Regions from separate parts of the Bacillus sp. Marseille-P3661 genome, predicted to be linked through region 1. Evidence: predicted binding sites of a transcription regulator. Region 1 holds the regulator's gene; the other holds the start of a gene.
The links. The regulator Rex, encoded in region 1, represses fermentation and respiration genes when NADH is low (regulators of the CRP and FNR family bind a similar motif). The targets are predictions, from matches to a motif close to TTGTGAAATATTTCACAA.
Positions count from the first base shown of each region.

Region 2: C1724_RS18530 (AtpZ/AtpI family protein) is a predicted target of Rex. The motif match lies at 5,345-5,362, and genes of this name have one in related genera.

Region 1 covers NZ_LT965959.1:132,957-141,904, forward strand. The annotation lists gene tsaE (tRNA (adenosine(37)-N6)-threonylcarbamoyltransferase complex ATPase subunit type 1 TsaE) at 1-252, shown strand, start outside; gene tsaB (tRNA (adenosine(37)-N6)-threonylcarbamoyltransferase complex dimerization subunit type 1 TsaB) at 233-925, shown strand; gene rimI (ribosomal protein S18-alanine N-acetyltransferase) at 944-1,399, shown strand; gene tsaD (tRNA (adenosine(37)-N6)-threonylcarbamoyltransferase complex transferase subunit TsaD) at 1,392-2,417, shown strand; gene C1724_RS24655 (ABC-F family ATP-binding cassette domain-containing protein) at 2,883-4,820, opposite strand; gene moaC (cyclic pyranopterin monophosphate synthase MoaC) at 4,970-5,455, shown strand; gene C1724_RS24665 (redox-sensing transcriptional repressor Rex) at 5,491-6,159, shown strand; gene C1724_RS24670 (YdiK family protein) at 6,230-6,424, opposite strand; gene C1724_RS24675 (CPBP family intramembrane glutamic endopeptidase) at 6,515-7,234, opposite strand; gene groES (co-chaperone GroES) at 7,568-7,852, shown strand; gene groL (chaperonin GroEL) at 8,010-8,948, shown strand, end outside.
Region 2 covers NZ_LT965955.1:342,493-351,440, forward strand. The annotation lists gene upp (uracil phosphoribosyltransferase) at 1-422, shown strand, start outside; gene wecB (non-hydrolyzing UDP-N-acetylglucosamine 2-epimerase) at 438-1,589, shown strand; gene C1724_RS18525 (S8 family serine peptidase) at 3,029-5,296, shown strand; gene C1724_RS18530 (AtpZ/AtpI family protein) at 5,522-5,713, shown strand; gene C1724_RS18535 (ATP synthase subunit I) at 5,715-6,104, shown strand; gene atpB (F0F1 ATP synthase subunit A) at 6,106-6,822, shown strand; gene atpE (F0F1 ATP synthase subunit C) at 6,873-7,085, shown strand; gene atpF (F0F1 ATP synthase subunit B) at 7,324-7,854, shown strand; gene C1724_RS18555 (F0F1 ATP synthase subunit delta) at 7,851-8,396, shown strand; gene atpA (F0F1 ATP synthase subunit alpha) at 8,415-8,948, shown strand, end outside.

The DNA of each region.
Region 1 (8,948 bases):
TTGTACCATATGGATGTTTATAGATTAGAAGAAAGTGATGAAGATTTAGGCTTTGATGAGTATTTTGATGGCGATGGAGTTACGGTCGTAGAATGGGCTCAATTTATTGAAGATCAATTACCTAATGAGTTTCTGGCTATTACGATAGCATATCAAAACGAAGCTGAAAGAAAAATAACACTTGAGCCAAAGGGTCATACATATATTGATTTATGTAAGGAGTTACTGAATAATGAAAGCATTAGCAATTGATACATCTAATCAGGTAATGGGTGTTGCGATTATCGATGGTCAATCTATTATTGGAGAATATATAACAAACGTAAAAAGAAACCATTCTGTACAGTTAATGCCAGCAATTCATGATCTAATGAAAGCCGTTGGCATACAGCCTAAGCAGTTGGAACGGATTATTGTTGCGCATGGGCCTGGTTCATATACAGGTGTAAGAATCGGTGTAACTGTTGCTAAAACACTAGCATGGTCATTAAATATTCCAATTGTAGGTGTTTCGAGCTTAGAAGTGTTAGCTCAGAATGGGCTATACTTTTCAGGTTTAGTATCACCTATATTTGATGCACGCAGAGGTCAGGTGTATACAGGGCTATATAAAAACAGTCAAGGAGTCCTTCAATCTATAAAAGAAGATCAAATACTTTTGTTAAAGGATTGGTTAATAACTTTGAAAGATCAGGAGGAGAAGGTATTATTCTTAGGTAACGATGTGCAATTACACCAGCAGTTAATTACAGAGGTACTTGGTGAACAGGCTGTAATCGCAACCGTTAGTGCATATAATCCGCGACCGTCTGAGTTGGCAAGAATAGGGATTTCGAAAGAGCCACAGGAGATTCATTCATTTGTTCCTAATTATATTCGTCTTGCCGAAGCAGAAGCTAAATGGTTGGCTGCTCAAGAAAAATAAAGCTCAAGGGGAACAATTATGGAGGAGAATATTAGTTTTCGATTAATGAAGCTTGAAGATATCGAACAGATTGTTTATATAGAAAAAAACTCTTTTACACTGCCATGGAGCAGAGATGCTTTTTATAACGAGCTTACTACAAATCAGTATGCTAAATATATTGTAATGGAGAAAGGACCGTCCATTATCGGTTATTGTGGTCTTTGGATCATCTTAGATGAAGCGCATATTACAAATATTGCTGTTCTGCCACAATATCGTGGGAAAAAGCTTGGGGATGCGTTGTTAGAACAAGTTTTAGAGTTTAGTAAAGCTTTAGGTGCAAAAACTGTATCGCTAGAAGTCAGGGTATCTAATACTGTGGCCCAAAATTTATATCGTAAATATGGATTTAAAGATGGTGGCATCCGCAAAAATTATTATGTGGATAACCAAGAAGATGCTTTAGTAATGTGGGTGAATTTTAATGAATAAGCAAAAAGATGAGTTTATATTAGGAATAGAAACTAGCTGTGATGAAACTGCAGTGGCGATTATAAAAAATGGCCGTGAAATTATTGCAAATGTAGTATCATCGCAAATTGAAAGCCATAAGCGTTTTGGCGGAGTTGTTCCGGAGATTGCGTCGAGGCACCATGTAGAACAAGTGACGATTGTATTAGAAGAAGCGATGACAAAAGCAAAAATCAATTTTAGTGATATCAATGCGATTGCTGTAACGGAAGGACCGGGCTTGGTAGGCGCATTATTAGTAGGTGTAAATGCTGCAAAGGCGTTAGCATTTGCTCATGATATTCCACTCGTTTCAGTTCATCATATAGCTGGCCATATTTATGCTAATCGTCTTGTTAAGGAATTAACTTTCCCTCTTTTAGCTTTAGTCGTTTCTGGTGGCCATACAGAGCTCATCTATATGAGGGAGCATGGCTCGTACGAAGTTATTGGCGAGACTAGAGATGATGCAGCTGGTGAAGCCTATGATAAAGTAGCCAGACAGCTTAAGCTACCCTATCCGGGTGGCCCTCATATTGACCGCTTGGCACACGAAGGCAGCCCTTCAGTTGAATTACCGCGAGCTTGGTTAGAAAAGGGATCTTATGATTTTAGTTTTAGCGGTTTAAAATCAGCTGTGATTAATACTTTGCATAATGCTGCACAGCGTGGAGAAGAAATTAAACCTGAAGATTTAGCAGCTAGTTTCCAAGCAAGTGTTATCGAAGTATTAGTTTCAAAAACGGAGGAAGCGGCACATGAATATCATGTTAAGCAAGTTGTATTAGCTGGAGGTGTAGCAGCTAATAAAGGACTAAGAGCAGCGTTAGAACAAACTTTTAGTGAGAAAGACGTTGAGTTAGTTATTCCTCCATTAAATCTCTGTACGGATAATGCAGCGATGATTGCTGCAGCAGGTAGTATAGAATTTAATAAAGGAAAAGTTGCAGGACTTGATTTAAACGGTACCCCAGGACTTGAAATAGAGAGCTTTAATTAACATTATAGGTAATTCGAGTTTATGCAGTTCGGGGAATACGATAATAAAATAGCAGACTAAATTCACCATGATGATTTTAGTCTGCTATTTTTTTTTCTCTCAGGAGAATATATAAAAGGCTCAAAGCAGTCCGTTTAGCTGATTTGGATTTTTATATTTTGTGGACAAAGTTATCCACAGAGTGTTGTGTTAGTGGATAAGCTCTACAAATTCCGACATGAAAGGATATATACTTGTTTATAAAAAATGTGGATAACTGTGTTAAAAATTGTGGATTATGTGCATAAGTGTAAAAAACGCCTTTAAAAACGGGCATTTTCTGTTAATAACTATGTGGATATTGTGTATATGTTAATAGATCACTTAAAGTGTAAGTAATCTGGCGAAATATGATGTCGGTTAATGAAAAAAATGCCTGCTATACGTACATCATAATAAAGTACGTATAGCAGGCAAGCTTAATATTTACTCGCTTTGGAGCGATTCCCACTCCTCCATTAACAATTCGAGCTGTGTATTAAAATTTTGATTTTCATTGTTTAATTCTGTCGTTTTTTCATAGTCCTGATAAACAGCCGGGTCGCATAAAAGCTCTTCATTTGCTGTAATCTTTAATTCAATTTCTTCAATCTGTCTTTCGATTTCTTCAATTCTGCGTTGGCGCTGACGTTCTTTCTTTTTCTGTTCTTTATCCATTTCAAACTTTGTTTTATCATTTTCTGGTTGTGGTTTATCCACAGTAGATTTTGATTTAGTTTCTTGTTCTAAACTTTCAAGTTCCTTCATTTCTTCTTTTTTATTAATATAATAATCATAGTCACCGAGGAAATTTTGCAAGCCATCTTGTGAAAGCTCGATGATTCTGGTTGTGACCCTGTTGATGAAATAACGGTCGTGTGATACGAATAAAATTGTACCTGGATAGCCTATTAAAGCATTTTCTAAAACTTCCTTGCTATCAAGATCCAAATGGTTTGTCGGCTCATCCAAAATAAGCAGATTTGCTTTCTGAAGCATTAGTTTAGCAAGTGCCAAGCGGGCTTTTTCACCGCCACTTAATGAGTTAACAATCTTTAGAACATCATCACCACTGAATAAAAAGTTACCAAGAATTGTTCGAATATCCTTCTCTGGCTTTAATGGATATTCATCCCACAGCTCGTTTAATACAGTTTTATTCGAAGTTAAATCAGCTTGTTGCTGGTCATAATAACCGATCGTAACATTCGAGCCATACGCTACTTCTCCGCTCAGAAGTGGTAATTGCTTTGTAATTGCTTTCAATAAAGTTGACTTTCCAATTCCATTTGGCCCCACTAAGGCCACGCTTTCCTCACGCTTAAGTAGAAATGTAATATCTTTGAGGGTAGGCTCTTGATTTGGATACGCAACTGTTACACCATCTACTCTTAACACATCATTACCACTTTGTCGTTCAATTTCGAAATGGAAGGATGCAGATTTTTCATCACCTTGTGGACGGTCCATTACGGTCATTTTTTCAAGCTGTTTCCGGCGGCTTTGTGCCCGTTTTGTAGTAGAAGCTCTAGCTATATTCCGCTGCACAAAGTCCTGTAATTTAGCAATCTCATCTTGTTGTTTTTCAAACTGTTTTAGCTCTTGTTCGTATAGTAGAGCACTTTCCTGCAAAAACTTACTATAATTTCCTACGAATTTCCGACTGGTTGATCGGGAAATTTCGTAAACGATTGTTACTAGTTTATCTAGGAAATAGCGGTCGTGAGAAACCAGTAATAGTGCTCCAGGATAACCTTGTAAATATTGTTCAAGCCATGTCATGGTTTCAATATCTAAGTGGTTAGTAGGTTCATCCAAAATTAATAGATCTGGCTTAGTGAGCAGAAGTTTACCTAAAGCCAATCTCGTTTTCTGGCCACCGCTTAAAGATTGTATAGGTGTGTTATAATTAAAGCTAGTAAAATTTAATCCATGTAATACGGTGCGAATATCTGCTTCATATTGATAACCGCCTTCATCTTTAAAAGCAATTTGTAATTCGTCATATTCTTTTAATACTTTTTCATACTTAGCTGTATCATTTAAATAAGCGGGGTCACCCATTTGCATTTCTAATTCTCTAAGCTTTGTTTCTTTTTGTTTTAAATGCTGGAATACAGTCATCATCTCTTCCCATATTGATAAACTAGATTCGAGGCCTGTATCCTGCGCAAGGTACCCAATTGTTAAATCTTTCGGCTTAATCAATTCACCTGAATCATATGATAATTGGCCTGCTATTATTTTAAGCAAAGTAGACTTTCCGGCTCCATTTCTTCCAACAAGAGCAATTCTATCTTTTGCTTGTACTTCTAATTTGATATTAGATAAAATAGGATCAGCACCATAATATTTCGTTATTTGATTTACTTGGAGTAAAATCATGTCCGTTCACCTCTTCATCGCATTAACCTTTAGTTTATCGTAAAATGCCTGAAGCGGGCAACAAATCACCACTTGGAAATTTCTTTATTTTATAAACGACAGAACATTCAAAATAGTGTATAGTCACATATAAGGGGATGACAATCAATATGTCTTTTACACATTTCAACGAGCAAGGTAGAGCAAAAATGGTAGATATTACTGATAAAAATGAAACCGTCCGTATGGCTATTGCGCATTCCAGCATTCAAGTCAACGAAGAGATCTATACAAGTATTATTGAAAATAAAATGAAAAAAGGCGATGTTTTGGCAGTTGCGCAAGTTGCGGGTATTATGGCTGCTAAGAATACATCAGATTGGATTCCTATGTGTCATCCATTAATGTTAAAGGGTGTTGACATTTCTTTTTCATGGGAAGAAAAAGCACCTGATTACATATTGAACATAGAAGTAACAGTAAAAACAAAAGGCAGTACGGGTGTCGAAATGGAGGCATTAACTGCTGCTTCGGCGACTGCACTTACCGTATATGATATGTGTAAAGCAGTTGATAAAGGTATGATCATTGGGGCGACTTACTTATTAGAAAAAACCGGTGGAAAGAGCGGTAATTTTCATAGAGAAAAAATATAGATTAAGTGAGAAACTAAAACTGTGGGAGGGATGATATGAATATCGACCAAAATCAGAACAAAATTCCTCAGGCTACTGCAAAACGTTTACCTTTGTATTATCGTTTTATAAAAAACTTACATGCCTCGGGAAAACAGCGGGTTTCATCAAAAGAACTAAGCGATGCCGTAAAGGTGGATTCCGCTACAATTCGTCGGGATTTTTCATATTTTGGTGCACTGGGTAAAAAGGGCTATGGTTATAATGTTAACTACTTATTATCTTTTTTTAGACAAACGCTTGATCAAGATGAAATTGTTAAGGTTTGTTTAATCGGTGTTGGTAATTTAGGTACAGCATTTTTACATTATAATTTTACAAAAAACAATAATTCGAGCATTGAGATGGCGTTTGATATAAATCGAAGTAAAGTAGGTTCTGAAGTAGGCGGAGTGCCTGTTTTTCATTTAGATGATTTAGAAAGTAAAATTAAGAATGAGTTTGAAGTGGCTATCCTGACTGTTCCGGCTTCGGCTGCTCAACAAATCACAGACCGTCTCGTTAACTCTGGAATTAAGGGTATTTTAAACTTTACTCCTGCAAGAATCAATGTACCGGAGGAAGTAAGAATACACCATATTGATTTGGCGATCGAACTGCAATCATTAATATATTTTTTAAAACATTATCCATTATCACATGATGAAGAAGAAGAGGAAGAATAAAGGTTAGATAAAGTGCTTTTATAAATTAAAACACCTGGTACTAGTGAACATGCCAGGTGTTTTGTTATTTTTATTTTTTTGACTGTAATCTACTTTTTACGGTGAAGAACCGGATAGCAGCTGAGAAATCAAAGGTAGCTACGAGCATTAATAAGACCGTGGTCAAGTTCCAAATAGTTTCCTCCACGCTTTCAACTGCTAGAAAGGTAAATAATCCTCCCATAGCTGCATAGATTAGTCCCATTGTATAAGGTGTAGTCTTCATTTAAAAACCTCCAATAATAAAAGCACAAATAAAAAGGATTATAATTAACTATTGACGAATTATATTAAAGTGAACATTTTTTGATAATTTTTACAAATTTAGTAAGGAAATGAAACTTTGCATTTGGTCATATTGTTGCTGTAGTTTTTCGAGATCATCTGCGAATACGAATCGTATAACAACAACGAAGGTATTCATAGAAACGTGGGCAACAATTGGGACAAGAATTCTCTTTGTCTTAACATATAGATAAGAGAATACGAAACCCATAGCTGTATATACCAGTAAATGAGCAAAGTCCATGTGCACTACAGCGAAAATGATTGAGCTAAAAATTGCCGCCAACCAGAAATTGAATTTTTTATAAAGACTACCAAAAATAATTTGGCGGAAGATAATTTCTTCAAATATTGGTCCGACAATAGAAGTAACGATAATAAAAATTGGAGTGGCTTTTGCAATTTCAACTAACATGTCTGTATTTTCAGAGCCAACTTCGATTCCAAAGACATACGTTTCAATAATAGCTGCCACATACTGCGCGAAAAAAGCTAAAAAGACTCCGCCAATAGCCCATTGCGCAGCAACTAGGCGGGAAACGCGCTCTCTTGAATCATGCCGTTGTTTAATATCAGGTACTAATAGAATCATAACTATTATTAAACCAACAGTAAAGCTTATAACAGTCCAAATAGCTAGAGCAGAATCGTTAGACATTCCCATGGATAATAACAATTTAAAACCAAATAGATAGCCGGAAAATTGAACGAGAATATATGTAAGTATCGTTAATAAATATCTAGTTTTCAATATAATATCTCCTTTTTAAGATAAAGTATAACTTTAATTGGTACTCTAGTGTTTTGGGTGAATCCAGTTTCAGCGCTTACGCATTTTGTTTTACCTTCGTATTTTAACATACTTATGGGATAAGGTAGAAAATGATGATTTATTTTTGGTGTTTTCGTTAATAATGAATGAGTGGACTGTGTTGCTAAATTAAAATATGAAAAATAGAAAATTTTATGAGTTAATACTTGCAAATCTAGAAGAGATTATTTATTATAATAAATGTGTTAGCACTCAACTCTAACGAGTGCTAATAATTAAAAAAATCAAATCAATCTTAGGAGGGTGTTTCACTTGTTAAAGCCATTAGGTGATCGTGTTGTTATTGAACTTGTTGAATCAGAAGAAAAAACTGCAAGCGGTATCGTATTACCGGATTCTGCAAAAGAAAAGCCGCAAGAAGGCCGTGTTGTTGCAGTTGGTTCTGGCCGCGTACTAGATAGCGGTGAAAAAGTTGCTCTTGAAGTAAAGGAAGGCGACCGCATCGTATTTTCAAAGTATGCTGGAACAGAAGTTAAGTACGAAGGCACTGAATATTTAATCCTTCGTGAAAGCGACATTTTAGCAATCGTAGGCTAATTGGTCTTGACGCGGATCTAACCTAAGTATGTAGGATGTAGATTCCCTACTTTAACCTGTTTCGTGAGATAGATCTACTAGTCTTTATACATAGTAGATCACCCTTTTTGCTGAAAAATAGATAAAATTAATAGAAATTTTGAGGAGGTACTCATAAATGGCTAAAGAAATTAAATTTAGTGAAGAAGCACGTCGTTCAATGCTACGTGGTGTTGACGCATTAGCGAATGCAGTAAAAGTAACTCTTGGACCAAAAGGTCGTAACGTTGTATTAGAAAAGAAGTTTGGTTCACCATTAATTACAAATGACGGTGTAACAATCGCGAAAGAAATTGAATTAGAAGATGCTTTCGAAAACATGGGTGCTAAGTTAGTAGCTGAAGTTGCTAGCAAGACTAACGATGTTGCTGGTGACGGTACTACAACTGCTACTGTTCTTGCACAAGCTTTAATCCGTGAAGGACTTAAGAACGTAACTGCTGGTGCAAACCCAATGGGTATCCGTAAAGGTATTGAAAAAGCAACTGTAGCTGCTGTTGAAGAATTAAAAGCAATCTCAAAGCCTATCGAAGGAAAAGAGTCTATTGCACAAGTTGCAGCTATCTCTTCTGCAGATGATGAAGTAGGTCAATTAATCGCTGAAGCAATGGAACGTGTTGGTAACGACGGCGTTATCACAATTGAAGAATCAAAAGGTTTTACTACTGAATTAGAAGTAGTAGAAGGTATGCAATTTGACCGTGGCTATGCTTCACCATACATGGTAACAGATTCTGATAAAATGGAAGCTGTTCTTGAAAACCCATATATCTTAATCACTGATAAGAAAATCTCTAGCATTCAAGAAGTATTACCAGTGTTAGAGCAAGTGGTACAACAAGGTAAGCCACTATTATTGATTGCTGAAGATGTTGAAGGTGAAGCATTAGCAACATTAGTTGTGAACAAGCTTCGTGGAACATTCAATGCAGTAGCTGTAAAAGCTCCTGGATTCGGCGATCGTCGTAAAGCAATGCTAGAAGATATCGCTATCTTAACTGGCGGTGAAGTAATTACTGAAGATATCGGTTTAGACCTTAAGTCTGCATCTGTTGCT
Region 2 (8,948 bases), on a different contig from region 1:
AAAAGCTTGGAGTAATTCCTATTTTACGTGCGGGCTTAGGAATGGTTGATGGAATTCTAAAGCTAATCCCAGCAGCTAAAGTTGGCCATGTTGGGTTATACCGTGATCCGGAAACATTAAAGCCGGTAGAATATTATGTAAAGCTTCCTTCTGATATTGCAGAGCGCGAGTTAATCGTGGTTGATCCGATGTTAGCGACAGGTGGATCTGCAGTTGAAGCGATCACATCATTGAAAAAGCGCGGTGCCAAGCATATTAAATTAATGTGTACAATTGCTGCACCTGAAGGAGTAGAAGAAGTTCAAAAAGAACATCCTGATGTAGATATTTATATCGCGGGCTTAGATGAGAAATTAAATGAACATGGCTATATTATTCCTGGACTTGGAGATGCAGGCGACCGTCTATTTGGTACAAAATAATTGGAGTGAATATCGATGTCAAAACGAATTAAAGTGTTAACGACTTTTGGTACAAGACCTGAGGCGATTAAAATGTGCCCGCTTGTACTTGAACTAGAAAAGCGTTCTGACCAATTTGAATCCATTGTAGCGGTAACAGCGCAGCATCGCCAAATGCTCGATCAAGTCTTACAAATTTTTAATGTAAAACCTGATTATGACTTAAACATCATGAAAGATCGCCAAACATTGATTGATGTGACAACAAGAGGACTAGAAGGCTTGGACGCGGTAATGAAGGAAGTTCAGCCGGATATCGTGCTTGTACACGGTGATACAACAACTACTTTTATTGCGAGTCTGGCAGCATTCTACAATCAAATTGCAGTTGGACATGTCGAGGCGGGGCTAAGAACGTGGAACAAATACTCTCCGTTTCCTGAAGAAATGAACCGTCAGTTAACTGGTGTTATTAGCGATCTACATTTTTCACCAACAGATAAAGCCTATGAAAACTTAGTGCAGGAAAATAAAAATCCTGAAAGTATTTTCATTACAGGAAATACAGCAATTGATGCGCTGAAAACGACAGTTAAAGACGACTATAGTAATGAAGTGCTTGAAAAAGCCGCAAGCAAAGGCCGCTTAGTACTTGTTACCGCTCATCGCCGTGAAAATCTTGGACAACCAATGCGCAATATGTTCAATGCAATCCGCCGCATTGTTGAAGAGCATGACGATGTGCAAGTTGTATATCCGGTCCATTTAAATCCGGCCGTGCGAGAAATTGCCCAAGAAATACTTGGAGGGAATGAGCGGATTCATTTGATTGAACCGCTTGATGTAATTGACTTCCATAACTTTGCATCACGATCATACTTAATACTGACTGATTCGGGCGGCGTCCAAGAAGAAGCGCCTTCATTAGGTGTACCAGTTCTTGTGCTGCGTGATACAACAGAACGCCCTGAAGGTATTGAAGCAGGTACATTGAAGCTTGCAGGAACAGAGGAAGAAGATGTATACCGCTTAGCGAAAGAGCTGTTAACAGATTCTGCTGCGTATGAAAAAATGGCACAGGCGTCTAATCCGTATGGAGATGGCAAAGCATCTGCTCGAATTGCTGAAGCTATTCGTTATCATTTTAAACAAACAGACGAGCGCCCAGCGCCATTCACAGTTAAATAGATATAGGTTGATTTTAGTAAGGCTCATTTTTGGAGACATCTTCCAAGGATGGGCTTTTTTGTGTGAGCGGCAACTGTTGGTGCAAATTTATCTGGTGCAGTTAGTCATAAGATAGGGACTCCACATAAATGCCGTAAACCGTCCGTTTCGCTTATAAACTGCTAATTTGGATTAGAAATGAGTAGAATCCGCTTAGAAGTCATGAAATTCGGATTATAAACTCAGTATTCCGACTAGAAATCTGTGAACTCCGCTTACAAACTGCATAAACAAACAATTGGAATGACGCAGAACGGCTATAGCGAGTACAACCTGCGCGGGAGAGTCCGGTCAAATGATAAAGTGAATTTACTGCCGGTTATAAATGTTGTGAAAAGCGTGAATTTCAACGCTTTGCTGTAGAGTGTGATAGCTAATGCACCAATTAGCTAGAAAGATTCAATGCGTGGCGAATTTTATAACCAATAAACAGCAGTACATTCACTAAAAGAAAATCTGAGATTAAGATCAGAACTCTTCATAAATGCCGTAAACCGACCGTTTCGCTTATAAACTGCCAAATTGGATTAGAAATGAGTAATATCCGCTTATAAATCATGAAATTTGGATTATAAACTCAGCATTCCGACTAGAAATCTGTGAACTCCGCTTACAAACTGCATAAGCGAAAACTGGAATGACGCAGAACGGCTATAGCAAGTACAACCTGAGCGGGAGAGTCCAGCTCAACTGATAAAGTGAATCTACTGCCGGTTATAAATGTTGAGTTAAGCGTGAATTTCAACGCTTTGCTGTAGAGTGTGATAGCTAATGCACCAATTAGCTAGAAAGATTCATTGCGTTGCGAATTTTGTAACCAATAAACAGCAGTACATTCACTAAAAGAAAATCTGAGCTTAAGATGAGAACTCTCCATAAATGCCGTAAACCGACCGTTTCGCTTATAAACTGCAAAATTTGGATTAGAAATGAGTAAACTCCGCTTATAAATCATAGAATTTGGATTATAAACTCAGCATTCCGACTAGAAATCTGTCAACTCCGCTTACAAACTGCAAGAGCGACAAGTCAATTGAGATTAACCAGTATGGCTATAGCGAGTGCAACTTGAGCGGGAAAGTCCAGTCAAATGATAAAGTGAATCTACTGCCGGTTACAAATGTTGTGAAAAGCGTGAATTTCGCTAGTAAACGCTGTCTGATGGAGTAGTAGCAATAATAATTAAGCTCTTCCAAAACTAAAACCTCTACAAAATATTCAAACCCCACCACCTTTCTTGCATTAAAATCCCAAATTTGCAAATAATACCACAGTATAAAGAAATGAATATCATTCATAAATTCACACAAATTCAATGGGCGTTAACATCCACCCACATAATTTAATGCATCACCGCACCGGGGGTCAGGCACCATTAATACAGAAAGGTGGTATTTTTTGTGACATACAAGGCAATAAAAATACTAGCTTTTTCGATAATAGTATTTGGTAATACTTTTCCAATAACGAGTTTTGCTGAAATACAGAAAGTTGATATCAATATTAAAGTAGATCCTGCACCGATACATCCGCAAAAGTATATAGTCGAGGTAAATGATTCTACTATAATAGAAGAAATTAAATCAAAATATTCTGGAATTAAAATTAATGAACAGTTTAACACACTTTTTAATGGTATTTCGATTACGGCCAATGAAAAGGTGATTTCGCAGTTAGAAAATCTCAATGGTGTAGTAAGCATCCATCCTGCTAATACATACGAAGTTAAACTAGATGAAAGTGTGCCGTTTATCGGTGGCGATACGATCCGAGGGATGTTCGATAAAGAGAATCAGCGCTTAACAGGTAAAGGTGTAAAAGTTGGCGTCATTGATACTGGCGTTGATTATACGCATCCTGACTTACAAAGGAACTTTAAAGGCGGCTTTGATGTAGTGGACGATGATGAAGATCCAATGGAAACAATCAAAAGCCAGGGTGAGCCGACGCTGCATGGTACACATGTTGCCGGGATTATCGCTGCAAACGGAAAAGTAAAAGGTGTGGCGCCGGATGCAGAAGTATATGCGTATCGTACACTAGGCCCAGGTGGTGTTGGTACTTCAGATCAAGTTATTGCGGCGATCGAAAAAGCAGTAGAAGATGGCATGGATGTGATCAATTTATCATTAGGTAGTTCAGTGAACGGACCTGATTATCCAACAAGCATTGCGCTCGATAAGGCTGTGGAAAAGGGTGTGATTGCTGTAACTTCTAATGGGAACTCAGGTCCTGGTATTTGGACGGTTGGCTCACCGGGTGCTTCGGAAAAAGCAATCTCTGTTGGAGCATCGACGCCGCCAATTGAAATCCCATTTGGAACAATCCATGCAGCGCCTGATCATACTTTTGTGTTGCAGCCGCTCCAGGGTTCTGTTCCATGGAATTTAACGAAAGACTATCAATTAGTGAACGGAGGTCTAGGTTATCCGGACGAGATAAAAGATGCTAGAGGAAAAATTGTAGTCATTCAGCGTGGCGAGATTACTTTTACAGAAAAAGTGAAAAATGCATACGAAAAGGGTGCGGTTGCTGTCTTAATTTACAATAACGAAGATGGTATCTTTCCTGGCGGATTGGAAGAGAACATCGACATACCGGCAGTTGCACTAACAAAAAAAGACGGTGAGCTGTTAGTAAAGCATCTAAAAAAAGGCGACCAATGGTTTGCAACGAAGATGCGCAAAATAACCGATCGTTTAGCGGCCTTTAGCTCACGCGGGCCAGTCACCCATACATGGAATATAAAACCTGACGTAGTTGCTCCGGGGGTGAAAATTGATAGTACAGTGCCGGACGGCTATTTAGCTTTACAGGGAACAAGTATGGCTGCGCCACATGTTGCAGGAGCAGCGGCGCTCGTTAAACAAGCGCATCCTGATTGGACACCCGAACAAGTTAAAGCTGCACTAATGAATACCGCCAAGCAAATGTACAATGAAGAAGGGAAACAATATTCTCCGTTTGAACAAGGCGCAGGTCGTATCCAAGTAGACGACGCGGTTTCAACTAAGCTGCTTGCCTATCCAGGTGCCTTAGCTTTTGGTTCGATTAAGCCATCCAAGCATAAAGTAAATAAAAGTATCGCGTTAATTGTTGAAAATACATCAGATACTCCACAAAAAATTTCGTTTGAAATTCCAAAGCTCGAAAAAGGGCTGAAGTGGAATCTACCTTTTTCACAATATCTAGAACCGAAGGAAAAAAAGAAAATTAAAGTGGGGATAGAGGTAGATTCAACAGTTATGAAAAATGGGATATATTATGGAGGTTTAGAACTAATTTCAGAAGATAACAACATTGCACTGCCATTTTTATTTGTGATTGGTGATCCAAAGCATCCAAGAGTAATGGGGTTTTCATTTGAAAAAGAAGAGAATGATGTCGACGAGCATAGTAGTTTCAGTCGTAAGGATGATGAACGCTACAAATATGAGTTCTACTTACCGGAAGGCGCAGATGAATTCGGAATTGCATTATTTGACCCGATAACACTTCAGTTTAAGGGATTGTTAACACAACAGCATAATGTGAAACGCGGTCATATTGAACAAACTATTGACCGAGAAAAAATTCCATTTCCAGATGGTGTTTACCGAGCGATCGTTTATGCTAGACAAAATGGGTTAGAAACATCGCAGGAGACTGAAATTGTAATAGAGAGTTAATGTTTAAATTCTTGATAGAGACTTATAAATTTTTGTTATATGTCGTATCTGTGAACATTTTCACCTAAAATTGATTGACATTAAAAGTACCCTATTGTATGCTTACAAAGGATGTAAAACGAGGGTACTTTTAGTACATATTTTTCAGAAAATTAATAAGAGATAAAGTACTAAGGAGCGCTTTATTTGCGAGGAGATAATCAGCAAAAAAAACCCTTACAGGCAATGGCTATCATGTCAGCAATTTCAAGTAGTCTAGTAGGATCGATACTGGTAGGTATCTTTCTAGGGAAATGGCTAGATAAACTAGCGGGTACATTTCCACTGTTCCTAATACTTGGTCTTATTAGTGGACTTGCAGCTGGTGTTTATGCGACAATTCAGATTGTCCAACGCTATTTAGGAGAAGGAAAATAACATGCTTGAAAATAAAGGGATGCTGACTCGGTACCTGAAAATTATCATCAACATTTTAGTGTTATTCGTATTAGGATGGGGATTTACTCCTTATACGACTATTTTTAATGGCCTGATACTAGGTGCTGTTGCTAGTACCTATAATATGTGGCTACTGTATCGAAAGGTGAACAAGTTTGGACAAGCGGTTGTGGAAAACAGGCGCATGGGCTCACTTGGTATGCTGCAACGTATGGCATCTTCCGTATTAGCAGTGCTAATCGCAATGCGATACCCTGAAACGTTTCACTTAGTAAGTGTGATTATTGGCTTAATGACATATTATATCGTCATTATGATAGATTTTATTATTCAATCCAAACGTAATTCATTCGGGAAGAGAGGTGAATAAGTTGGAACATGGTGCTCCTATAGTGGAATTTCTTGGTCTTACATTTAATTTATCAAACGTATTAATGGTCACTGTTGCATCAGCCATCGTATTTTTAATCGCAGTCTTATGTACTCGTTCATTACAGTTACGCCCAACAGGTGCTCAAAACTTTTTGGAATGGGTGATGGACTTTGTAAAAGGCATTATTGGAAACACAATGGACTGGCAAACAGGCGGTCGCTTTTTATCACTAGGAATGACACTACTCATGTATATATTTGTATCAAACATGCTAGGTCTTCCATTTGCAATTGTAGTTGGGGAAGAACATCATTTATGGTGGAAATCACCAACCGCAGATCCGACGATCACAATGACACTAGCTGTTATGATTGTTGGTTTAACACACTATTATGGTGTGAAAATGAATGGTGTGAAAACATATACAAAAGGTTTCTTTGAACCAATGTCTTTTATGTTTCCGCTAAAAATCATTGAGGAATTTGCTAACACATTAACTCTTGGTTTGCGTTTATACGGTAACATTTTTGCTGGTGAAATCCTATTGGGATTGCTAGCAGGTTTAGCAACGAGCGGGATTGCAGGTGCTTTAGGTGCTGCAATACCGATGATGGTTTGGCAAGCATTTAGTATTTTCGTAGGCGCGATTCAAGCGTTTATCTTTACAATGTTAACGATGGTATATATGGCACACAAAGTGAGTCATGACCATTAAAATAAAAATAATTTCAAATAAAGAATTATAATTCTAAGGAGGACTTTATAATGGGTTTATTAGCAGCAGCAATTGCAATAGGTTTAGCTGCACTAGGTGCAGGTATTGGTAACGGTCTTATCGTAAGTAGAACAGTTGAAGGGATCGCTCGTCAACCAGAGCTAAAAGGACCTCTTCAAACTACAATGTTCATCGGGGTTGCGTTAGTAGAGGCGATTCCAATCATCGCGGTAGTAGTTGCATTTATCGTAATGGGACAATAATTTTAAGTGCATAAATAATACAATTGATAACAGGATCATGACTTAGATCTAAATGGCGAAGATCATTTGAAGATCCTTCGCCATTGCTTTATCATGGTTTAACATGCTGCAACCGCCTGCCATAAAAGGATAGGCAGGGGTTAAACAGCCTGTAAAACCGATTAGTTTCAACTTATGTAAACTATTAAGTGTACGATCATATACCGAGCAGGGCACGTATTGGAAAGGAGTGAATACAGTGTCACCAATTAATGTATTAGTATTGGGAGCAGCTGGCGGCGGACTTGGAATCAATACAGGCGATATCGTCTTCCAGTTAGTGATGTTTTTAATTTTGTTATTATTACTTCGCAAATTTGCTTTCGGTCCATTAATGGGCATCATGAAGCAACGTGAAGAACATATAGGAAATGAAATAGCGGCAGCTGAAAAGAGTCGTAAAGAAGCAGAGAGAATTGCTGCAGACCAAGCTGAAGCTTTAAAGCAAGCTCGTGTTGAAGCACAACAATTAATCGAAAACGCTAAGAAAATTGGCGAGCAACAAGAAAAAGATATTATCGAAGCGGCGCGTACTGAAGCAGTTCGCTTGAAGGAATCTGCAATTAAAGAGATCCAACAAGAAAAAGAACAAGCAGTTGCAGCATTACGTGAACAAGTTGCTTCATTATCTGTATTAATCGCATCTAAAGTGATTGAAAAAGAGTTAAGTGAAAAAGATCAAGAAAAACTTATTAATGAATATATCAAAGAGGTAGGCGAGCAGCGATGAGTTCAACAGCAGTAGCGAATCGCTATGCAGTAGCCCTTTTCGAACTAGCAAAAGAACAGAATCAACTGGAAACAGTAGAAGCTGAACTTCGTGTTGTTGAAAAGGTTTTAGCCGAAAATCCTCAATTCCTAACTCTTTTAAAGCAACCAAAAATCTCGAATGAATCTAAAAAAACAATGATCAAAGAAGTGTTTGGCGGTGTATCAACAACTGTATTGAACACAATCCTACTTCTTATCGATCGCAAGCGTGAAGATCTTCTAAGTGAAATCGTGGAAGAGTACTTCGTATTAGCGAATAATGCGCGCGGTATCGCAGATGCAAAAGTGTATTCTGTCCGCCCGTTAACGCAAGATGAAGAAAAAGCTCTTTCAGATGTATTTGCTAAGAAGGTTGGTAAATCTGAATTACGAATTACAAATATTGTAGATAACAGCCTGATTGGTGGGCTTAAACTACGCATTGGAAATACAATTTTTGATGGCAGTGTAAAAGGTAAGTTAGACCGTATGGAACGTCAATTACTATCTGCAAAAAGTTAGAAGATAGGGGTGAAATTCATGAGCATCAAAGCAGAAGAAATTAGTGCGCTGATAAAAAAGCAAATCGAAAATTATCAGTCTGAAATCGAAGTAAATGATGTAGGTACTGTAATCCAAGTTGGTGATGGTATCGCACGTGCTCATGGTCTTGATAACGTTATGGCGGGAGAACTTGTTGAATTCTCAAATGGCGTAATGGGTCTTGCCCAAAACCTTGAAGAAAACAACGTTGGTATCGTTATTCTAGGACCATTTAGTGATATTCGTGAAGGAGACGAGGTTCGTCGTACAGGCCGTATTATGGAAGTACCTGTTGGTGAAGCACTTTTAGGTCGTGTTGTAAACCCATTAGGACAACCAGTTGACGGTTTAGGACCGATCGAAACTTCAAAAACTCGTCCAATTGAATCAAAAGCTCCAGGTGTAATGGCGCGTAAATCAGTTCATGAGCCATTACAAACAGGTATTAAAGCGATCGACGCTCTAGTACCAATCGGACGTGGACAACGTGAATTAATCATCGGTGACCGCCAAACAGGTAAAACATCTGTT